Regions from separate parts of the Microbacterium sp. Root322 genome, predicted to be linked through region 1. Evidence: riboswitches for the same ligand, from Rfam matches in the RefSeq annotation. Region 1 holds a riboswitch; the other holds the start of a gene.
What was found. Region 1 has a riboswitch for thiamine pyrophosphate ahead of ASC55_RS09225 (ECF transporter S component). Riboswitches for the same ligand answer to the same signal wherever they lie in the genome.
Positions count from the first base shown of each region.

Region 1 (7,636 bases):
GAGCGCGGCACGATCGTGGCCGAAGACCTGCTCCAGGCACCGCCGATCGACCGGCCGGTGGTGTGCCACGGCGACGCCTGCATGCCCAACACGCTTCTCGACGCCGACGGACGCCCCACCGCCTTCGTCGATCTCGCCGCCCTCGGAGTCGCCGACCGCTGGGCCGACATCGCCGTGGCATCGATGAGCACGATGTGGAACTTCGGCACCGGATGGGAGGACACCCTCATCGAGGCGTACGGCGTCGACCCCGACCGCGACCGACTCGCGTACTACCGGCGGCTCTGGAACGAGACCTGACCCGGACCTCTCCGAGGCGGCCGTCGAGGCCGTCGTGCACGGTCTCCGTCCGCCCGGCGGCACCCGGATGATCGTCTCGAGGAGTAACGTCACTTCTCGTGTTGACCCTCCCCGCTCCGGCGCGTCGTCTCCCGCGTCGGCGGGGCTTCGCCCCCGCCCAGGCGATCGCCCTCGGCTTCGGGGCGGCGATCCTCGTCGGCACCGCGCTTCTGATGCTCCCGTTCTCGTCGCGCAGCGGCGTCTGGACGAACTTCGTCGATGCGCTTTTCACCTCGACCTCTGCGGTGTGCGTGACGGGACTCATCGTGGTCGACACCGCGACCTACTGGAGCCCGTTCGGCAAAGTCGTGATCCTGCTCCTGATCCAGCTCGGCGGGCTCGGCATCATGCTCTTCGCGGCCCTGATCGGCTTCGCGCTCGCTCGCAAGCTCAGCGTGCGTTCACGGATCTTCGCCGGCACCGAGACGAAGTCCACGGGTGTGGGCGACATGAAGCGCACCGCGATCGGCATCCTGATCACGACCTTGATCATCGAGGCGGCGGTCGCGACGGTCCTGTTCGTCCGCTTCTGGACCGGCTACGACTACGACGTGGGCCGAGCCGCCTGGCACGCCGTCTTCCACGCCGTGTCGTCCTTCAACAACGCGGGGTTCGCGCTGTACACCGACAGCCTGATCGGGTTCGTGTCCGACCCGTGGATCTGCATCCCGATCTGCATCGCGATCATCCTCGGCGGGCTCGGCTTCCCCGTGCTTCGACAGCTCCGGAAGGAGTTCAGGAACCCGCTGCACTGGTCGATGAACACGCGGATCGTGCTCGTCGCCACCCTCGTCCTGCTCACCCTCGGCACGGGGTTCACGGTGGTCGTGGAGTGGAACAATCCCGGCACGCTGGGACCGCTCGATCCCGCCTCCCGCATGCTGGCGGGGTTCTTCCATTCGGTGCAGGCCCGCACGGCCGGCTTCAACTCCGTGGACACCTCGCTCATGCACGATGAGACCTGGCTCGTCACAGATGTGCTGATGTTCATCGGAGGCGGACCGGCAGGCACCGCCGGCGGCATCAAGGTGACGACCTTCGCCGTCCTGTTGTTCATCATGTGGACCGAGTTCCGCGGCGGGACCGCGGTGAACGTGTTCGGCAAGCGGCTCTCGCGGTCTGTGCACAGGGAGGCCATCACCGTGGTGATCGTCGCCCTCGCCGCGGTGATGAGCGCAGTGATCGCGATACTCGCGATGACGGATCTCGACCTCGATCGCGTGCTCTTCGAAGTCGTCTCGGCGTTCGGTACCGTCGGCATGTCCACCGGCATCACGGCCGATCTGCCGGCGGCCGCGCAGCTCATCCTCGTTCTCCTGATGTTCCTCGGCCGGCTCGGACCGCTGACACTGGGTTCCGCGCTGGCCCTGCGCCAACGGCAGACGGCGTACGAGCTGCCCAAGGAACGCCCGGCGATCGGCTGACCGGTCTCCCCTGCACGATCGTTCGACGACAAGGACACCACATGACCAAGTTCCTCTCCTTCACCCCTGACGCCCGACGCATCGCCGAAGCCGATTCCGTCGCGGTGATCGGCCTCGGACGCTTCGGGACCTCCCTCGCGCTCGAACTGATGTCGTCGGGCACAGAGGTCCTCGGCATCGACGCCGACGAGGACATCGTGCAGTCCCTCAACGGCGAGCTCACGCAGGTGGTCAGAGCAGACTCGACACGGCTCGACGTGCTCCATCAGCTCGCGGTCGGAGAGTTCGATCGTGTCGTCCTCGCCATCGGCAACGACATCACCGCGTCGATCCTCACCGCGTCTCTGCTACTCCAGCTGCAGGTACCCGTGATCTGGGCCAAAGCGGTCGACGAGCAGCACGGGGCGGTCCTCGAACAGCTCGGCGTGCATCGTGTCATCTATCCGGAGAAGGACATGGGCCGACGCGTCGCCCATCTCGTGCGCGGCGCGGCCGCCGACTACCTGGAGATCGACCGCGGCTACGCGATCGTCAAGACCGTCGCACCCCGGCACCTGCAGGGCATCACCTTGCGAGAGGCCGCCGTGCGCAGCACGCACGGGATCACGGTGGCCGCGTATCGACCCGAACGAGGGGAATGGCGAAACGCCGAGGCCGACACCGTGCTGGGCGAAGGAGACACCGTGCTCGTCGTCGGTCCGACCACGAAGGTCGAGAGGTTCGCGCAGTTGCGTTGACTCAGGCCGAGGGGCCGAGGATGAAGTTCCACGCCCCGGTGAAGACGGCAGCAGCGACCGCTATGCCGGAGATGGCCGCGCCCACGGCGAGCAGCAGCCATTCGGCCGCCCCGAAGCGTGACTCTCGCGCCCAGGTGCGCCGGCCCGGCGCCCCGAAGCCCCGCGCCTCCATGGCCGTCGCCAGTTTGGCGCCGCGGCGGATGGAGAGCACGAGCAGGGCGAAGGCCATCCCCAGGAAGCGACGGATGCGGCCGCGATCGGCCACACCCCTGGCCCGACGCGCCAGCTCGAGCGCACGCCAATCGTCGAGGAAGAGGCCCACCATCCGGAGGCCCGCGAGTGCGCCGAGCACGAATCGGGCGGGCAGACGGACGATCTGGCCGAGACCGTCGGCGAGGTCGGTCGGATCGACGGTGATGAAGAGCACGACCGACGGCAGCGCGATCGCCAGCACACGCAGCATCGTCGCGAGCGCCAGCGCGAGCGATCCCTCGCTGATGCGCAGCACGAACCAGTCGACGTAGACGACGCCGCTGGTCTGACCGTAGAGCGCGATCGTGAGACCGGTGAGGGGCGCTGCGAGCCACACCGGCCAGGTGCGCACCCAGAACTCGCGCCAGCCGATCCCGGCGAACAGGAACAGCACGAACTCCAGGGCGAGGGCGACGGAGGCCGAGACCGGATCGAGAGTCAGGATCAGGGGTACCGCGATGAGCGCGCTCACCCCGAGCTTGGCCACCGGGTTGACCGTGGCGAGCGCTCCGGTGCGTGCGCGCGTCTCGAGAAGGCTCATGACGCACCCCCCAGCTCGAACCGCGCGGCGTGCAGGGCGCGCACGACCTCGAGGTCGTGCGTGATCGTGACGATCGCCGCACCCTCGTCTCGGAGCGCGGCGAGCATGGCGACGAGTTCGGCCCAGGTGCGGGCATCCTGCCCGAAGGTGGGCTCGTCGAGCACGAGCACGCGCGGTCTGGTCGCGATGGCTGCGGCCACCGTGAGCCGGCGCTTCTCACCGCCGGAGAGCGTGTACGGGTTGGCGGCGGCGAGGTGCGCCAGACGCAGACGGGTGAGCAGCTCGTCGCTGCGAGCGGTGATCTCGTCGTCGGTCATGCCGAGCGCCCGCGGCCCGACGGCCAGTTCCTCGCGCACGGTCTTCGCGAGCAGCTGATGCTCCGGCTCCTGGAACACCATGCCGATGCGGGTCAGCAGATCCCGCGAGCTCCAGCGGATCGGCGCGGACTCCGCACCGTTCGCGAGGAGCGCGGATGCCTCGACCGCGCCACTCGCCGGAGGAAGGAGCCCGGCGAGGGTCAGACCGAGCGTCGACTTGCCCGCCCCGTTGGGTCCGGTGATCGCGAGCGCCTCCCCCGCGTGCACGTCGAGGTCGATACCGGTGGCGACAGGACGCCCCTTGACGCGGGCGACGGCCAGGTCGCGCGCCGAGAGCAGGGTCTCCCCTGGCGGCCAGAGCGGGGGCGGCGGCGCGGCGGGAGGATGCCCCGGCACCCAGACGCCGTCCGCGGCCAGCTGTGCACCACGGACTCCGAGGACTTCCGCCGGTGCACCGTCGGCGACCACACCGCCGCTCCCGATCACGATCACGCGCGTGATGAGCGGCAACCAGACCTCGAGGCGGTGCTCGACGACGATGAGCGTCGACGGCTGAGCCTGCAGCATCCGCTCCACGGCATCGCGCACCTCGATGACCCCGGCGGGATCGAGATTCGCCGTCGGTTCATCGAGCAGCACCAGACCCGGCCCCATCGCCAGCACCCCGGCGAGCGCCAGCCGCTGCTTCTGCCCACCGGACAGGGCCTTGGTCGGGTGCCCGAGCGGCACATCGAGGCCGACGGCCTCCAGGGCCGCCTCCACCCGCGGCCAGATCTGCGCTCGCGGCACTCCGAGGTTCTCGCAGCCGAACGCCACGTCATCGCCCACTCGCGCGAGGATCACCTGGGAGTCGGGGTCCTGCAGCACGAGCCCCGCACGTCCGCGGGTGGCCACGGCAGGAGCACCGTCGACGATCAGCGTGCCCTCGCTCTCGCCCTCTTCCTCACCCCCGAGCACGCCGGCGAGGCCGTGCAGCAGGGTCGACTTGCCCGCACCCGACGCACCGAGCACGAGCACACGCTCACCGGGCTCGATGCGGAAGGAGATGTCGCGCAGCGCCCAGGCGAGGCGACTCGCGTGACGCCACCCCCAGCCGCGGGCCTCGACGGCGGCGGGGGCCGTCTGATCGGCCGACATCAGACGCGGACGCGCGCCTCGCGCCCGGAGCCGAACCGGTCCAGAGCCCCGGTCGCGGCGATGCCGCGCGCCAGCACCCAGGACAGGGCACCCGCGATGACGGCACCCGAGATGACCGTGCTGATCAGGTAGATGGTGGTGAAGGCGGGACCGGAACCGGCGTACCAGAGCACGAGATTGTTGATGCCACCGGCAAGGGCGGCGCCGGCTCCTGCGAGGATCGCGACGGGCAGCGACCAGCGGCGGTAGAAGAAGAGCAGGAAGACCAGCTCGGCGCCGAGCCCCTGCACGAGTCCGGCCTCGAGGGTGAGGAACCCGCCCCACTGGTTGCCGATGAGCGCCGAGACGACCGCCGCGAGCAGCTCGACGTAGATCGCCGCCCCGGCCTTGCGGATGATGAGTCCGCCGAGCACGCCGGCGAAGAGCCACGGGCCGTCGAGGAGGCCCTGGATGCCGGGGAGCAGCGGCTCGAGCAGGGCCTTCGGCCCGAGGTACCCGACGTTCCAGGCCAGGAAGATCAGGCCGGCTGCGACTCCGAGGACGCTGGCGACGACGATGTCGACGATCCGCCAGCGCAGGTAGCTCCGGCCCGGGGTGTTCCCCTGCGTCTTCGCGGTCGCGGATGTGGACGTGGACGTGGACGTACTCATCTGAACTCCTCCCTGCGCTGGCATGACCCAGATCAGGTTCGACGGTCGAAGCGCGATTCGCTCCCTCTCAGCCCGGCTCGCCGGACTCCCGTGGTTGTGCTGACGATCCTACCGCCGGCGACACCCACAGGGCGACAAGGCCGCGCACCGCGGAACTCGCCCGGGATTGGGTACCGTAAACGAGTGACCGCTTCAGATCCCGCCGACGAGGCGACGGGCGTCGTCGGCGACGACGGCCCGGCGAACGCCTCCCCCTCCGGACCTGTCGATGCTGCGGCAGCCGGTTCGGTGCTGACGGCCGAGCAGACGTCGACACCCGCGCTCGCCGCGGAGCCGGTGGTCGCGCCGGATCCCGTCGTGCCGCCGGAACCGGTGGTCGCGCCGGATCCCGTCGTGCCGCCGGAGCCGGTGGTGTCGCCGGAACCGGCGACCCCCGCCCTGACCAAGCCGCCTTTCGTTCCTCGCGAGCCCATCGCCGCAGAGACCTCTGACGACGCCCTCGCCCTGCTGGACGGCGCGTCACCCCGGTGGGCGGATGACACCACCACCGCCACAGCTCTGACCTGGGTGGACACCGCGACGGTCGCCGCCGGCACCGACGCCGCGACTCTCGACGAGACGTCGAAAGCCGAACCGACGGACGGCCTGCTGCGGGGGGCGCGTCTTCGTCCGGCCATCGCCCGCCCCGGAATCCTGGTGCCGCTGTCCACGCTCGTCGGCATCGTCGCCGTGTACGCCGGCACCACGCTGCTGTGGCCGTTGCACGAGGTGCCGCCCACGGTGCAGTCTGTCGAGTTCGCGACGACGCCCGCCGCCGCTGCCGCGGTCACCTGGCCGACCGAGGGCGCCGGCGCCGTGGGGATCGCCGGCATGGGCACCGCGGCATCGGTCCCCGATGCGGTGAGCATCGCGAGCATCACCAAGGTGGTGAGCAGCCTGATGGTGCTCGACCGGATGCCGCTCGCGCTCGGCGAGCAGGGCCCCGAGTTCTCGTTCACCCGCGCCGACAGCGTGAAGTACTGGGACTACCGCCGCAGCGACCAGTCCGCCCTCGATGTGCCGATCGGCGGCGTTCTGACGGAGTATCAGCTGCTGCAGGGCACGCTCATGGGCTCGGCGAACAACTACATCGACCGCCTGGCAACCGAGATCTGGGGTTCCGATCGCGAGTTCGCCCGTGCCGCAGAGGTCTGGCTGCGAGAACGCGGGCTCACCGGCATCACCGTGGTGACGCCGTCGGGCTTCGACGAACGCAACGTCGCCACTCCCGAGGCCCTGATCGCCCTCGGTGAGCGCGCCATGCAGAACCCGGTGTTCGCAGAGATCGTGGGGACCAGGTCGGTCGATCTTCCGGGTGCCGGCACCGTCGTGAACACGAACGGAATGCTCGACGACCCCGGTGTCGTGGGCATCAAGACCGGCACGCTCGTGGGCTGGAACCTGCTCACCGCGAAGGATGTGATCATCGGCGACACGACCGTGCACCTCTACGCCGCGGCCCTGAACCAGGCCGGCAACGACCAGCGACTCGCCCTCACCCGCTCCCTGTTCACCGAGGCGGAAGCCGCGCTGGAAGCTCAGGCCCCGGCCGTCGCGAAGAACACGGTCGTCGGTCAGGTCACGACCCCCTGGGGTGAGAAGGTCGACGTCATCACCGAATCCGACGCCGACGTGGTGCTCTGGAACGCAGCGACCGCCACGGCCACGGCGGACTTCGCCCTCGGCGACGAGCGTGAGCAGGACGACGCGGTGGGGACGCTCACCACAGCCGGCCCCCTCAACACCACCACGACGCCTCTGGTGCTGGCCGAAGACGTCGAGGGCCCGAGCCCGTGGTGGCGTCTGACCCACCCGCTGGAACTGCTCGGCATCACGACCGACCGCTCCTGACCACCCTCTCCGCTCACGCATCTCCCGAGCGCGTCGTGCGCCTCCCGGTCGCGTGACCAGCACAGGACGACGCCCCACCCCGCGTGAGCGGAATGGGGCGTCGTCCTGTGCTGTGCCCGCAGATCAGGAGCGGCGGGCGGAGCCGTCCGCTCCGTCTTCCAGCAGAGCCTGCGCGGCCGCTGTCTCCGCGGCCGGCACCTGGGCACCCACCGAGGCTCCGGCCACGGCGGCAGCGGCCTCCGCAGCGGCGCCCTCGGCGTCGGTCGCCTCACCCGTGACGACGACCGGGGTCGCCCCGGTGAGTGCGTCGTCGGCGTCGATGTCGGTCGCCGCCTGCTCGAACTGCGAC
Region 1 is NZ_LMCS01000002.1:893,824-901,459, forward strand. It holds gene ASC55_RS09200 (aminoglycoside 3'-phosphotransferase) at 1-300, shown strand, start outside; gene ASC55_RS09205 (TrkH family potassium uptake protein) at 399-1,763, shown strand; gene ASC55_RS09210 (potassium channel family protein) at 1,805-2,500, shown strand; gene ASC55_RS09215 (energy-coupling factor transporter transmembrane component T family protein) at 2,502-3,293, opposite strand; gene ASC55_RS09220 (ABC transporter ATP-binding protein) at 3,290-4,747, opposite strand; gene ASC55_RS09225 (ECF transporter S component) at 4,747-5,397, opposite strand; TPP riboswitch at 5,388-5,499, opposite strand; gene ASC55_RS09230 (D-alanyl-D-alanine carboxypeptidase family protein) at 5,581-7,287, shown strand; gene ASC55_RS09235 (ABC transporter ATP-binding protein) at 7,411-7,636, opposite strand, start outside.

Region 2 (7,636 bases), on a different contig from region 1:
GGCGGCATCACCGTTCGTCGCGCGAACCCCGGCGAGAAGATGACCACCCTCGACGGTGTCGAGCGCACGCTGCACGTCGAAGACCTCCTCATCACCGACGAGTCCGGCCCGATCGGCCTCGCCGGCGTCATGGGTGGTGGCACGACCGAGATGAGCGACACCACGCGGAACGTGCTGATCGAGGCCGCGAACTTCGACCCGACGACCATCGCCCGGTCGGCGCGCCGGCACAAGCTGCCCAGCGAGGCGTCCAAGCGCTTCGAGCGCGGAGTCGACCCGCTGATCCCCTTCGTCGCCGCCCGCCGTGCCGCCGACCTCATGGTCGAGCTCGCCGGAGGCACGCTCACCGAAGAGGGTGGCGCACTGTTCGCCGAGGTCTTCGTCAGCGAGATCGAGCTTCCCGCCGGCTTCGTGCAGGGGCTCATCGGCGTCGACTACACCGACGACGAGATCACCGGCGCACTGACCACCATCGGCGCCGATGTCACCGCGTCGGAGGAGGGTTCCGGCTGGACCGTGATCCCGCCGACCTGGCGCCCCGACCTCACCGACAAGTGGACGCTGGCCGAGGAGGTCGCCCGCATCCACGGGCTCGACCGCATCCCCTCGGTGCTGCCGACGCCTCCGTCCGGCCGCGGACTCACGGCGCACCAGCAGGGTCGCCGCCGGGTGGCCGATGCGCTGGCCGCAGCAGGGCTCGTCGAGACGCCGTCGTTCCCGTTCACCACCGATGTGCAGAACGACCTGCACGGATCAGCCTCGGGCGCGCACCTGCCCAGCATCCGTCTGGCGAACCCGCTCGACGGGCAGGCTCCGTACCTGCGTCGATCGCTCATCCCGGGCCTGCTGCAGACCGCGCACCGCAACATCTCGCGGGGTCTCACCGACCTCGCGATCTTCGAGACGGGTGTCGTCTTCCTGCCGGAGCCCGGAGTGGAGTACGGCACGGAAGACGTGCCGCCGCTGGGCGAGCGTCCGTCCGACGAGACCCTCGCGCAGTTGAACGCCTCCATCCCGCCGCAGCACCGGTTCATCTCGGCGCTGCTGACCGGTAACGTCGCCCCGCGCCAGCCCGGCCGCCCCGCCGAGGCCGCCGGTCTCGTCGAGGCGCTGGATGCCGTCCGCGTGATCGCGGCAGCGGCCGGCGTCGAGATCGACGTCGTGCAGGCCGAGCGTGCGGCACTCCACCCCGGACGCACAGGATCGCTCCTGGTCGCGGGCGAAGAGGTCGGCTACGTCGGCGAGCTGCACCCCGCCGTGGCCGAAGGGGCCGACCTCCCCGGGCGTGCGACCGTGTTCGAGCTCGATCTCGACCGCATCCTGTCGCTCGCCGGTGGTCGCGTCGTCGCCGCATCGCTGTCGACGTTCCCCGCCGCCACGCAGGACGTCTCGCTCACACTGCCCGCCGAAGTTCCGGCCGCAGATGTGCAGGCCGCCCTCGCCGAGGGAGCCGGTGCGCTGTTGGAATCGGTGCGTCTCGTGGACGACTATCGCGGAGACGGCGTGCCGGAGGGGTCCAAGAGCCTCACCTTCGCTCTGCGATTCCGCGCCGACGATCGCACCCTCACGGCGGCCGAGGCCACCGCGGCCAAGCTCGCGGGTGTCGACGTCGCCGCGCAGCGATTCGGAGCAGCGCTCCGCGACTGAGCGATGTGCTGTCCCGGAGGGGGCCCTCTGCCCTGAGCGGAGAGGGCTTCCCTCCCGCAGCGGTTGCTGGTGGCATGGAGCCATGACGAATGTTCTGATCCTCGGCGGGACGGGGTGGCTTTCCGGGCGGATCGCCCGGAGATGGCTCGAGTCCGGAGCGGCCGTGACATGTCTGGCCCGGGGCGAGCGCCTCGCGCCGGCAGGAGCGGTGCTCGTGACCGGCGACCGTGACGACCCTGGGATCTACGCCGCGCTCGCGCGGAAGGACTGGGATCACGTCGTCGACATCTCCTCTCAGGCCGCGCACGTCGTGGCAGCGGTCGAGGCTCTCGGAGACCGCACGGCGCGATGGACGTACGTGTCCTCCCTTTCGGTGTACGCCGATGACGCCACGGTCGGCGCCGATGAATCGGCGCCGCGGCATCCTGCCGCCCGCCCCGGCGACGAGTACGAGTACGGCCCGCAGAAGGCGGCGGCCGAAGACGCCGTCACGATGCTGGGGGATCGCGCGTTCATCGTGCGACCCGGACTCATCGTCGGGGACGGCGACCCCAGCGACCGCTTCGGGTACTGGGCTGCGGCATTCTCCCGAGCCGGGGAGGAGCCCGTGCTGCTGCCTCCGCTCGAGAGGCGCAGTGCGCAGGTGATCGACGTCGACGACGTGGCCGCCTACATCGTCGCCGCCACGCGGAGCGGGGTGGTCAACGCGATCGGGGACGAGCATCCCCTCGCCGGACTGCTGCAGACCGTGCGCGAGGAGGCAGGGCACACCGGGGAGACGGTGGTCGCCGACGAGGAGTGGCTGCGAGCACACGGCGTCGCGCACTGGGCCGGTCCGCTCTCGCTTCCGCTGTGGCTTCCTCCCGAGATGTCCGGCTTCATGACCCGCTCGAACAGCGCATTCCACGACAGCGGGGGACACCTGCGCCCCCTCGCCGACACCGCTCGACGCGTCGTCGCCGACGAACGGGTGCGCGGCGTGGACAGGGAGCGCCGGGCCGGACTCACGCGGGCGCAGGAGAAGGCGCTGCTGGCCGATCGCTAGACTGCGAGCAGTGACACGGGGTGCCGCAATCCGCGGCTGAGAACAGACCCGTCGAACCTGATCTAGTTCGTACTAGCGAAGGGATGTCGCGATGAGCGATCTTCTGCGTCCTGAAACCACCCACGACCTCGCCGGCGATGCCGCGACCCTGCTGGCGGTGCTGCGAGAAGCGCCCCCGTTGACGCACTGCATCACCAACGCGGTCGTCACCGGGTTCACCGCCAACGTCCTGCTGGCTCTCGGTGCCGCTCCCGCCATGGTCGACATCGTCGATGAGGCGGGGATGTTCGCTGGCGTCGCCTCCGGGGTGCTGATCAACCTGGGGACACCCACGCCCGAACAGCGCGCGGCCACTCTGGAGGCCGTCGCCGGTGCCGTCGCGTCCGGCACACCCTGGGTGCTCGACCCGGTCGCGATCGGCGCGCTCCCGGTTCGCACCGCACTCGCCCATCAGCTCGTCGGGCACCGCCCCACCGCGATCCGCGGCAACGCCTCCGAGATCCTGGCCCTCGCGGGGCTGAGCGCGGGCGGTCGCGGGGTGGATGCCACCGACAGCACGGACTCCGCGGCCGATGCAGCCCTCTCGCTGGCTCGGAGCACGGGCGGCGTCGTCGCCGTCTCGGGGCCGGTCGACCTCATCACCGACGGGGAGCGGGTGCTGCGCGTATCCAACGGTCACGAACTGCTGACCCGAGTGACCGGCGGAGGCTGCGCTCTCGGTGCGGTGATGGCCGCCTTCCTCGGAGCGGCCAGCGCGACGACGCATGACGTGCTCAGCGCCGTGGCCTCGGCGAGCCTGGTCTACACGATCGCGGCGGAACGAGCGGCGGCGGTATCGGCAGGGCCCGGCAGCTTCGCCGTCGCCCTGCTGGATGCGCTCGCCGCGGTGGGCGCCGACGACATCCGAGCCGCTGCACGCGTCGAAGGCGGTGCCCTGTGAACGCCGATCTCTCGCTCTACCTCGTCACGGACGCGGCGCTCTGCGGAGACCGTGGCGTCGTCGAGACCGTCCGCCGCGCGGTCGACGGCGGCGTGCGCATCGTGCAGCTTCGTGACAAGGACGCGACCGACGCCGAGACGGTCGATCAGCTGCTGGCACTGTCGCAGGCGATCGACGGCCGCGCTCTTCTGGTTGTGAACGATCGGTTGGATGCCGCCGTGGCCGCTCGCGAGCGCGGCGCACGGGTCGACGGCGTGCATCTCGGACAGGGTGATGCCTCGGTGCTGCGCGCGCGCGAGGTACTCGGACCGGAGGCTCTGATCGGCCTCACCGCGAACAGCCCGGCGCACCTCGACGCGGTCGATGCTCTGCCCTCCGGCACGGTCGACTACCTGGGCGTCGGGGTGATCCGTCCGACCACCACCAAACCGGATCACCTTGCCCCTCTCGGCGTGGAGGGCTTTCGCGGCCTCGTGTCGCGAAGCGCGCTGCCGTGCGTGGCGATCGGCGGGGTCGGTATGGATGACACCGAGGCCCTTCGTGAGGCCGGTGCGGCGGGGCTCGCCGTGGTCTCGGCGCTGTGTGCCGCCGACGATCCCGCCACCACCGCCCGGCAGTTCCGGCGACGCTGGCTCAGCGGCTCCGTCCCGAGGGTGCTCAGCATCGCCGGAAGCGACCCCTCGGGAGGCGCGGGCGTCCAGGCCGACCTCAAGTCCATCGCCGCCAACGGCGGATACGGCATGGCCGTGCTCACGGCGCTGACCGCGCAGAACACGCGGGGAGTGCGAGCGGTGCACGTTCCGCCCGTGGAGTTCCTCCGCGCGCAGCTCGACGCGGTCTCGGACGACATCGTGATCGATGCCGTGAAGATCGGGATGCTGGCCGACGCCGACGTCATCCGCGCGGTGGGAGCCTGGCTCGCGACCGTGCGCCCGCCCGTCGTCGTGCTCGATCCCGTGATGGTGGCGACCTCGGGGGACCGACTGCTGGATCCGGACGCCGAACGGGCGCTGCGCGATCTCCTCGCACTGTCGACGCTCGTGACCCCGAACCTCGCCGAGCTGGCGGTGCTCGCCGGGCGCGACCTCGCCGACTGGAACGACGCGATCTCCGCGGCCGAGCAGCTCTCCGCCGAGGTGGGAACAGCCGTGCTCGTCAAGGGTGGCCACCTTCCCGGCGACGAGGCCCCCGATGCGCTGGTCGATGCGCGGCGAGGGCTGCGCCAGGAGTTCACCGCCCCCCGGATCCCGACCCGGAACACGCACGGCACCGGCTGCTCGCTGTCGTCCGCGCTCGCGACCCTGCTCGCTCGTGGCGAAGAGCCCGGAGATGCCGTCAGCGCCGCGCGCGACTGGCTCCGCGAGTCCCTGCGCGCAGGAGACGCACTGCGCGTGGGTCGTGGACACGGGCCGATCAACCACTTCGCCGGACTCTGGGAACGTGGGGGAGCCGAGACCCGACCCGCGGCGGGCGAGGTCGCCACGGAATGGTGGCCGGGCATCGCCGCGATCCGTACGGGGATCGAGGACCTGCCGTTCATCCGTGCGCTCGCCGACGGGACGCTGGAGCGCGCGCCGTTCCTGTTCTACCTCGCGCAGGACGCGCTGTATCTGCGGGAGTACGCGCGTGTGCTCGCCGAGGCGGCCCGGCTGGCACCGACATCCGACGAGCAGGCCTTCTGGGCGGACTCCGCCCGCGGCTCCATCGTGGGCGAACTCGAGCTGCACGCCTCATGGCTCACCCCCTCGCACGGCGTGAGCGCGGCCACCTTCGCCGCAGAGCCGGCGCCCGCGACGACCGCATACCTCGACCATCTGCGCTCCGTGGCGTTCGGCGGCGACTATGCGGAGATCATCGCCGCTGTCCTCCCGTGCTTCTGGCTCTACACCGATCTCGGGCGGCGCTTGCACGCGGGGGAGTTCGGGGAGTACGCGCGAGCTGCGGGGCATCCGTACGCCTCGTGGCTCGCGACGTACGCGGATCCGGCATTCGAGGAGGCCACACGGACGGCGATCGCCTACGTCGCCGACGCCGCGGCACAGGCGGATCCCGGAACACGGGCACGCATGCGCCGGGCGTTCGAGGCGTCGAGCGCCCACGAGCTGGCGTTCTTCGCCGCGCCGATGGGGCCGCAGCGTCTCAGATGACGGAGCCGATTTGCAGTGGCCGCCGGGGCCGCGCTACTGTCGCGACATGCCTTCGGCCGCCACCGCTTCTTCGACGCTCGCTCCGAGCGTCATCGCTGTGCGCCGACGCCGCGGCCGCCGACTGTAGGCGACCCCGCCCTCCTGCCTGTGCCCGCACGGCGGTCGAGTGCCGGTGTCGCCGCCTCCGGCCCCGTCCCCGGCCCCGATTTCCTCGCGGGCCCGACCGTTAAGGTAGAAGCATGACGTATTCCGTCGCCGTCTCCGGCGCATCCGGCTACGCAGGCGGCGAGATTCTGCGCCTCCTGGCCGATCATCCCGACATGGAGATCCGCACCGTCACGGCGCATTCGAACGCCGGACAGCCTCTCGTCGACCACCAGCCGCACCTGCGCTCCCTCGCGCACCTGACCCTGCAGGACACGACGCCGGAGATCCTCTCCGGCCACGACATCGTGTTCCTCGCGCTCCCGCATGGGCAGTCGGGGCAGTACACCGACGCTCTGGGCGATGCCCCGCTCGTGATCGATGCCGGGGCCGATCATCGGCTCACCTCGGCTTCGGCATGGGATGCGTTCTACGGCGGCGCCTTCCACGATCCGTGGACCTATGGCGTGCCGGAACTCGTCGTCGGCGGGGTCAAGCAGCGCGAGCACCTCCGGGGAGCGACGCGCATCGCCGCGCCCGGCTGCAACGCCTCGACCGTGAGCCTCAGCCTCGCTCCCGGCGTCGCCGCCGGAGTGATCGACCCCTCCGACATCGTGTCGGTGCTCGCCGTCGGCCCGTCGGGAGCGGGGAAGAGCCTCAAGACGAACCTCCTCGGCAGCGAGATCCTCGGCACCGCCAACCCCTACGCGGTCGGCGGGACGCACCGGCATATCCCGGAGATCCGTCAGGCGCTCGCCGCGGCTTCCGGCGCGGACGCCGACGGGATCCGGATCTCGTTCACCCCCGTGCTGGTGCCGATGTCCCGGGGGATCCTCGCCACCTCGACCGCGCCGATCGTCGATGGCGCGACCGACGCGCAGATCCGCGACGCCTGGGAGAGCACCTACGCCGGCGAGACCTTCGTGCACCTGCTCCCGGAGGGACGCTTCCCGCGCACGGCCGACGTGCTCGGCGCCAACACCGCGTTGATCGGCCTCGCCATCGATCGTGCCGCGAACCGGGTGACCGTGGTCACCGCCGTCGACAACCTCGTCAAGGGCACAGCGGGAGCAGCCATCCAATCCATGAACATCGCGCTGGGGCTTCCCGAAGCCCGCGCCCTCTCAGTGAACGGAGTCGCGCCGTGAGCGTCACCGCCCCCGCAGGATTCGAAGCGGCCGGAGTCGCCGCAGGGCTCAAGTCGACCGGCAAGCCGGACGTCGCCGTGGTCGTCAACCGTGGACCGCGCAAGGTCGGCGCCGCCGTCTTCACGAGCAACCGGGCCAAGGCCAACCCGATCATCTGGTCGCAGCAGGCCGTCGCCGACCGCGTGGTGGAGGCCGTGGTGCTCAACTCCGGAGGGGCGAACTGCTTCACCGGATCCTTCGGGTTCCAGACCACGCATCAGACCGCCGAGAAGGCGGCCGAGCTCCTCGGCGTGAGCGCCGGCGACGTGCTGATCTGCTCGACCGGTCTCATCGGCACCGGGGATGAGACGTTCCGGGCCAGGGTGCTCGCCGGAACCGCGCAGGCGATCGCGGAGCTCAGCGCCGATGGTGGCGAGAGCGCAGCGCACGCCATCATGACCACCGACACGGTCGCGAAGACCGCGGTCATCAGCCGCGACGGCTGGACGATCGGCGGCATGGCGAAGGGCGCGGGCATGCTCGCGCCCGGCCTCGCCACGATGCTGGTGGTGCTCACCACCGATGC
Region 2 is NZ_LMCS01000003.1:987,213-994,848, forward strand. It holds gene pheT (phenylalanine--tRNA ligase subunit beta) at 1-1,647, shown strand, start outside; gene ASC55_RS17130 (NAD-dependent epimerase/dehydratase family protein) at 1,730-2,692, shown strand; TPP riboswitch at 2,699-2,793, shown strand; gene thiM (hydroxyethylthiazole kinase) at 2,784-3,632, shown strand; gene ASC55_RS17140 (bifunctional hydroxymethylpyrimidine kinase/phosphomethylpyrimidine kinase) at 3,629-5,779, shown strand; gene argC (N-acetyl-gamma-glutamyl-phosphate reductase) at 6,019-7,071, shown strand; gene argJ (bifunctional glutamate N-acetyltransferase/amino-acid acetyltransferase ArgJ) at 7,068-7,636, shown strand, end outside.
Region 2: linked by a shared signal. The riboswitch ahead of thiM (hydroxyethylthiazole kinase) and the one ahead of ASC55_RS09225 (ECF transporter S component) in region 1 are both predicted to bind thiamine pyrophosphate.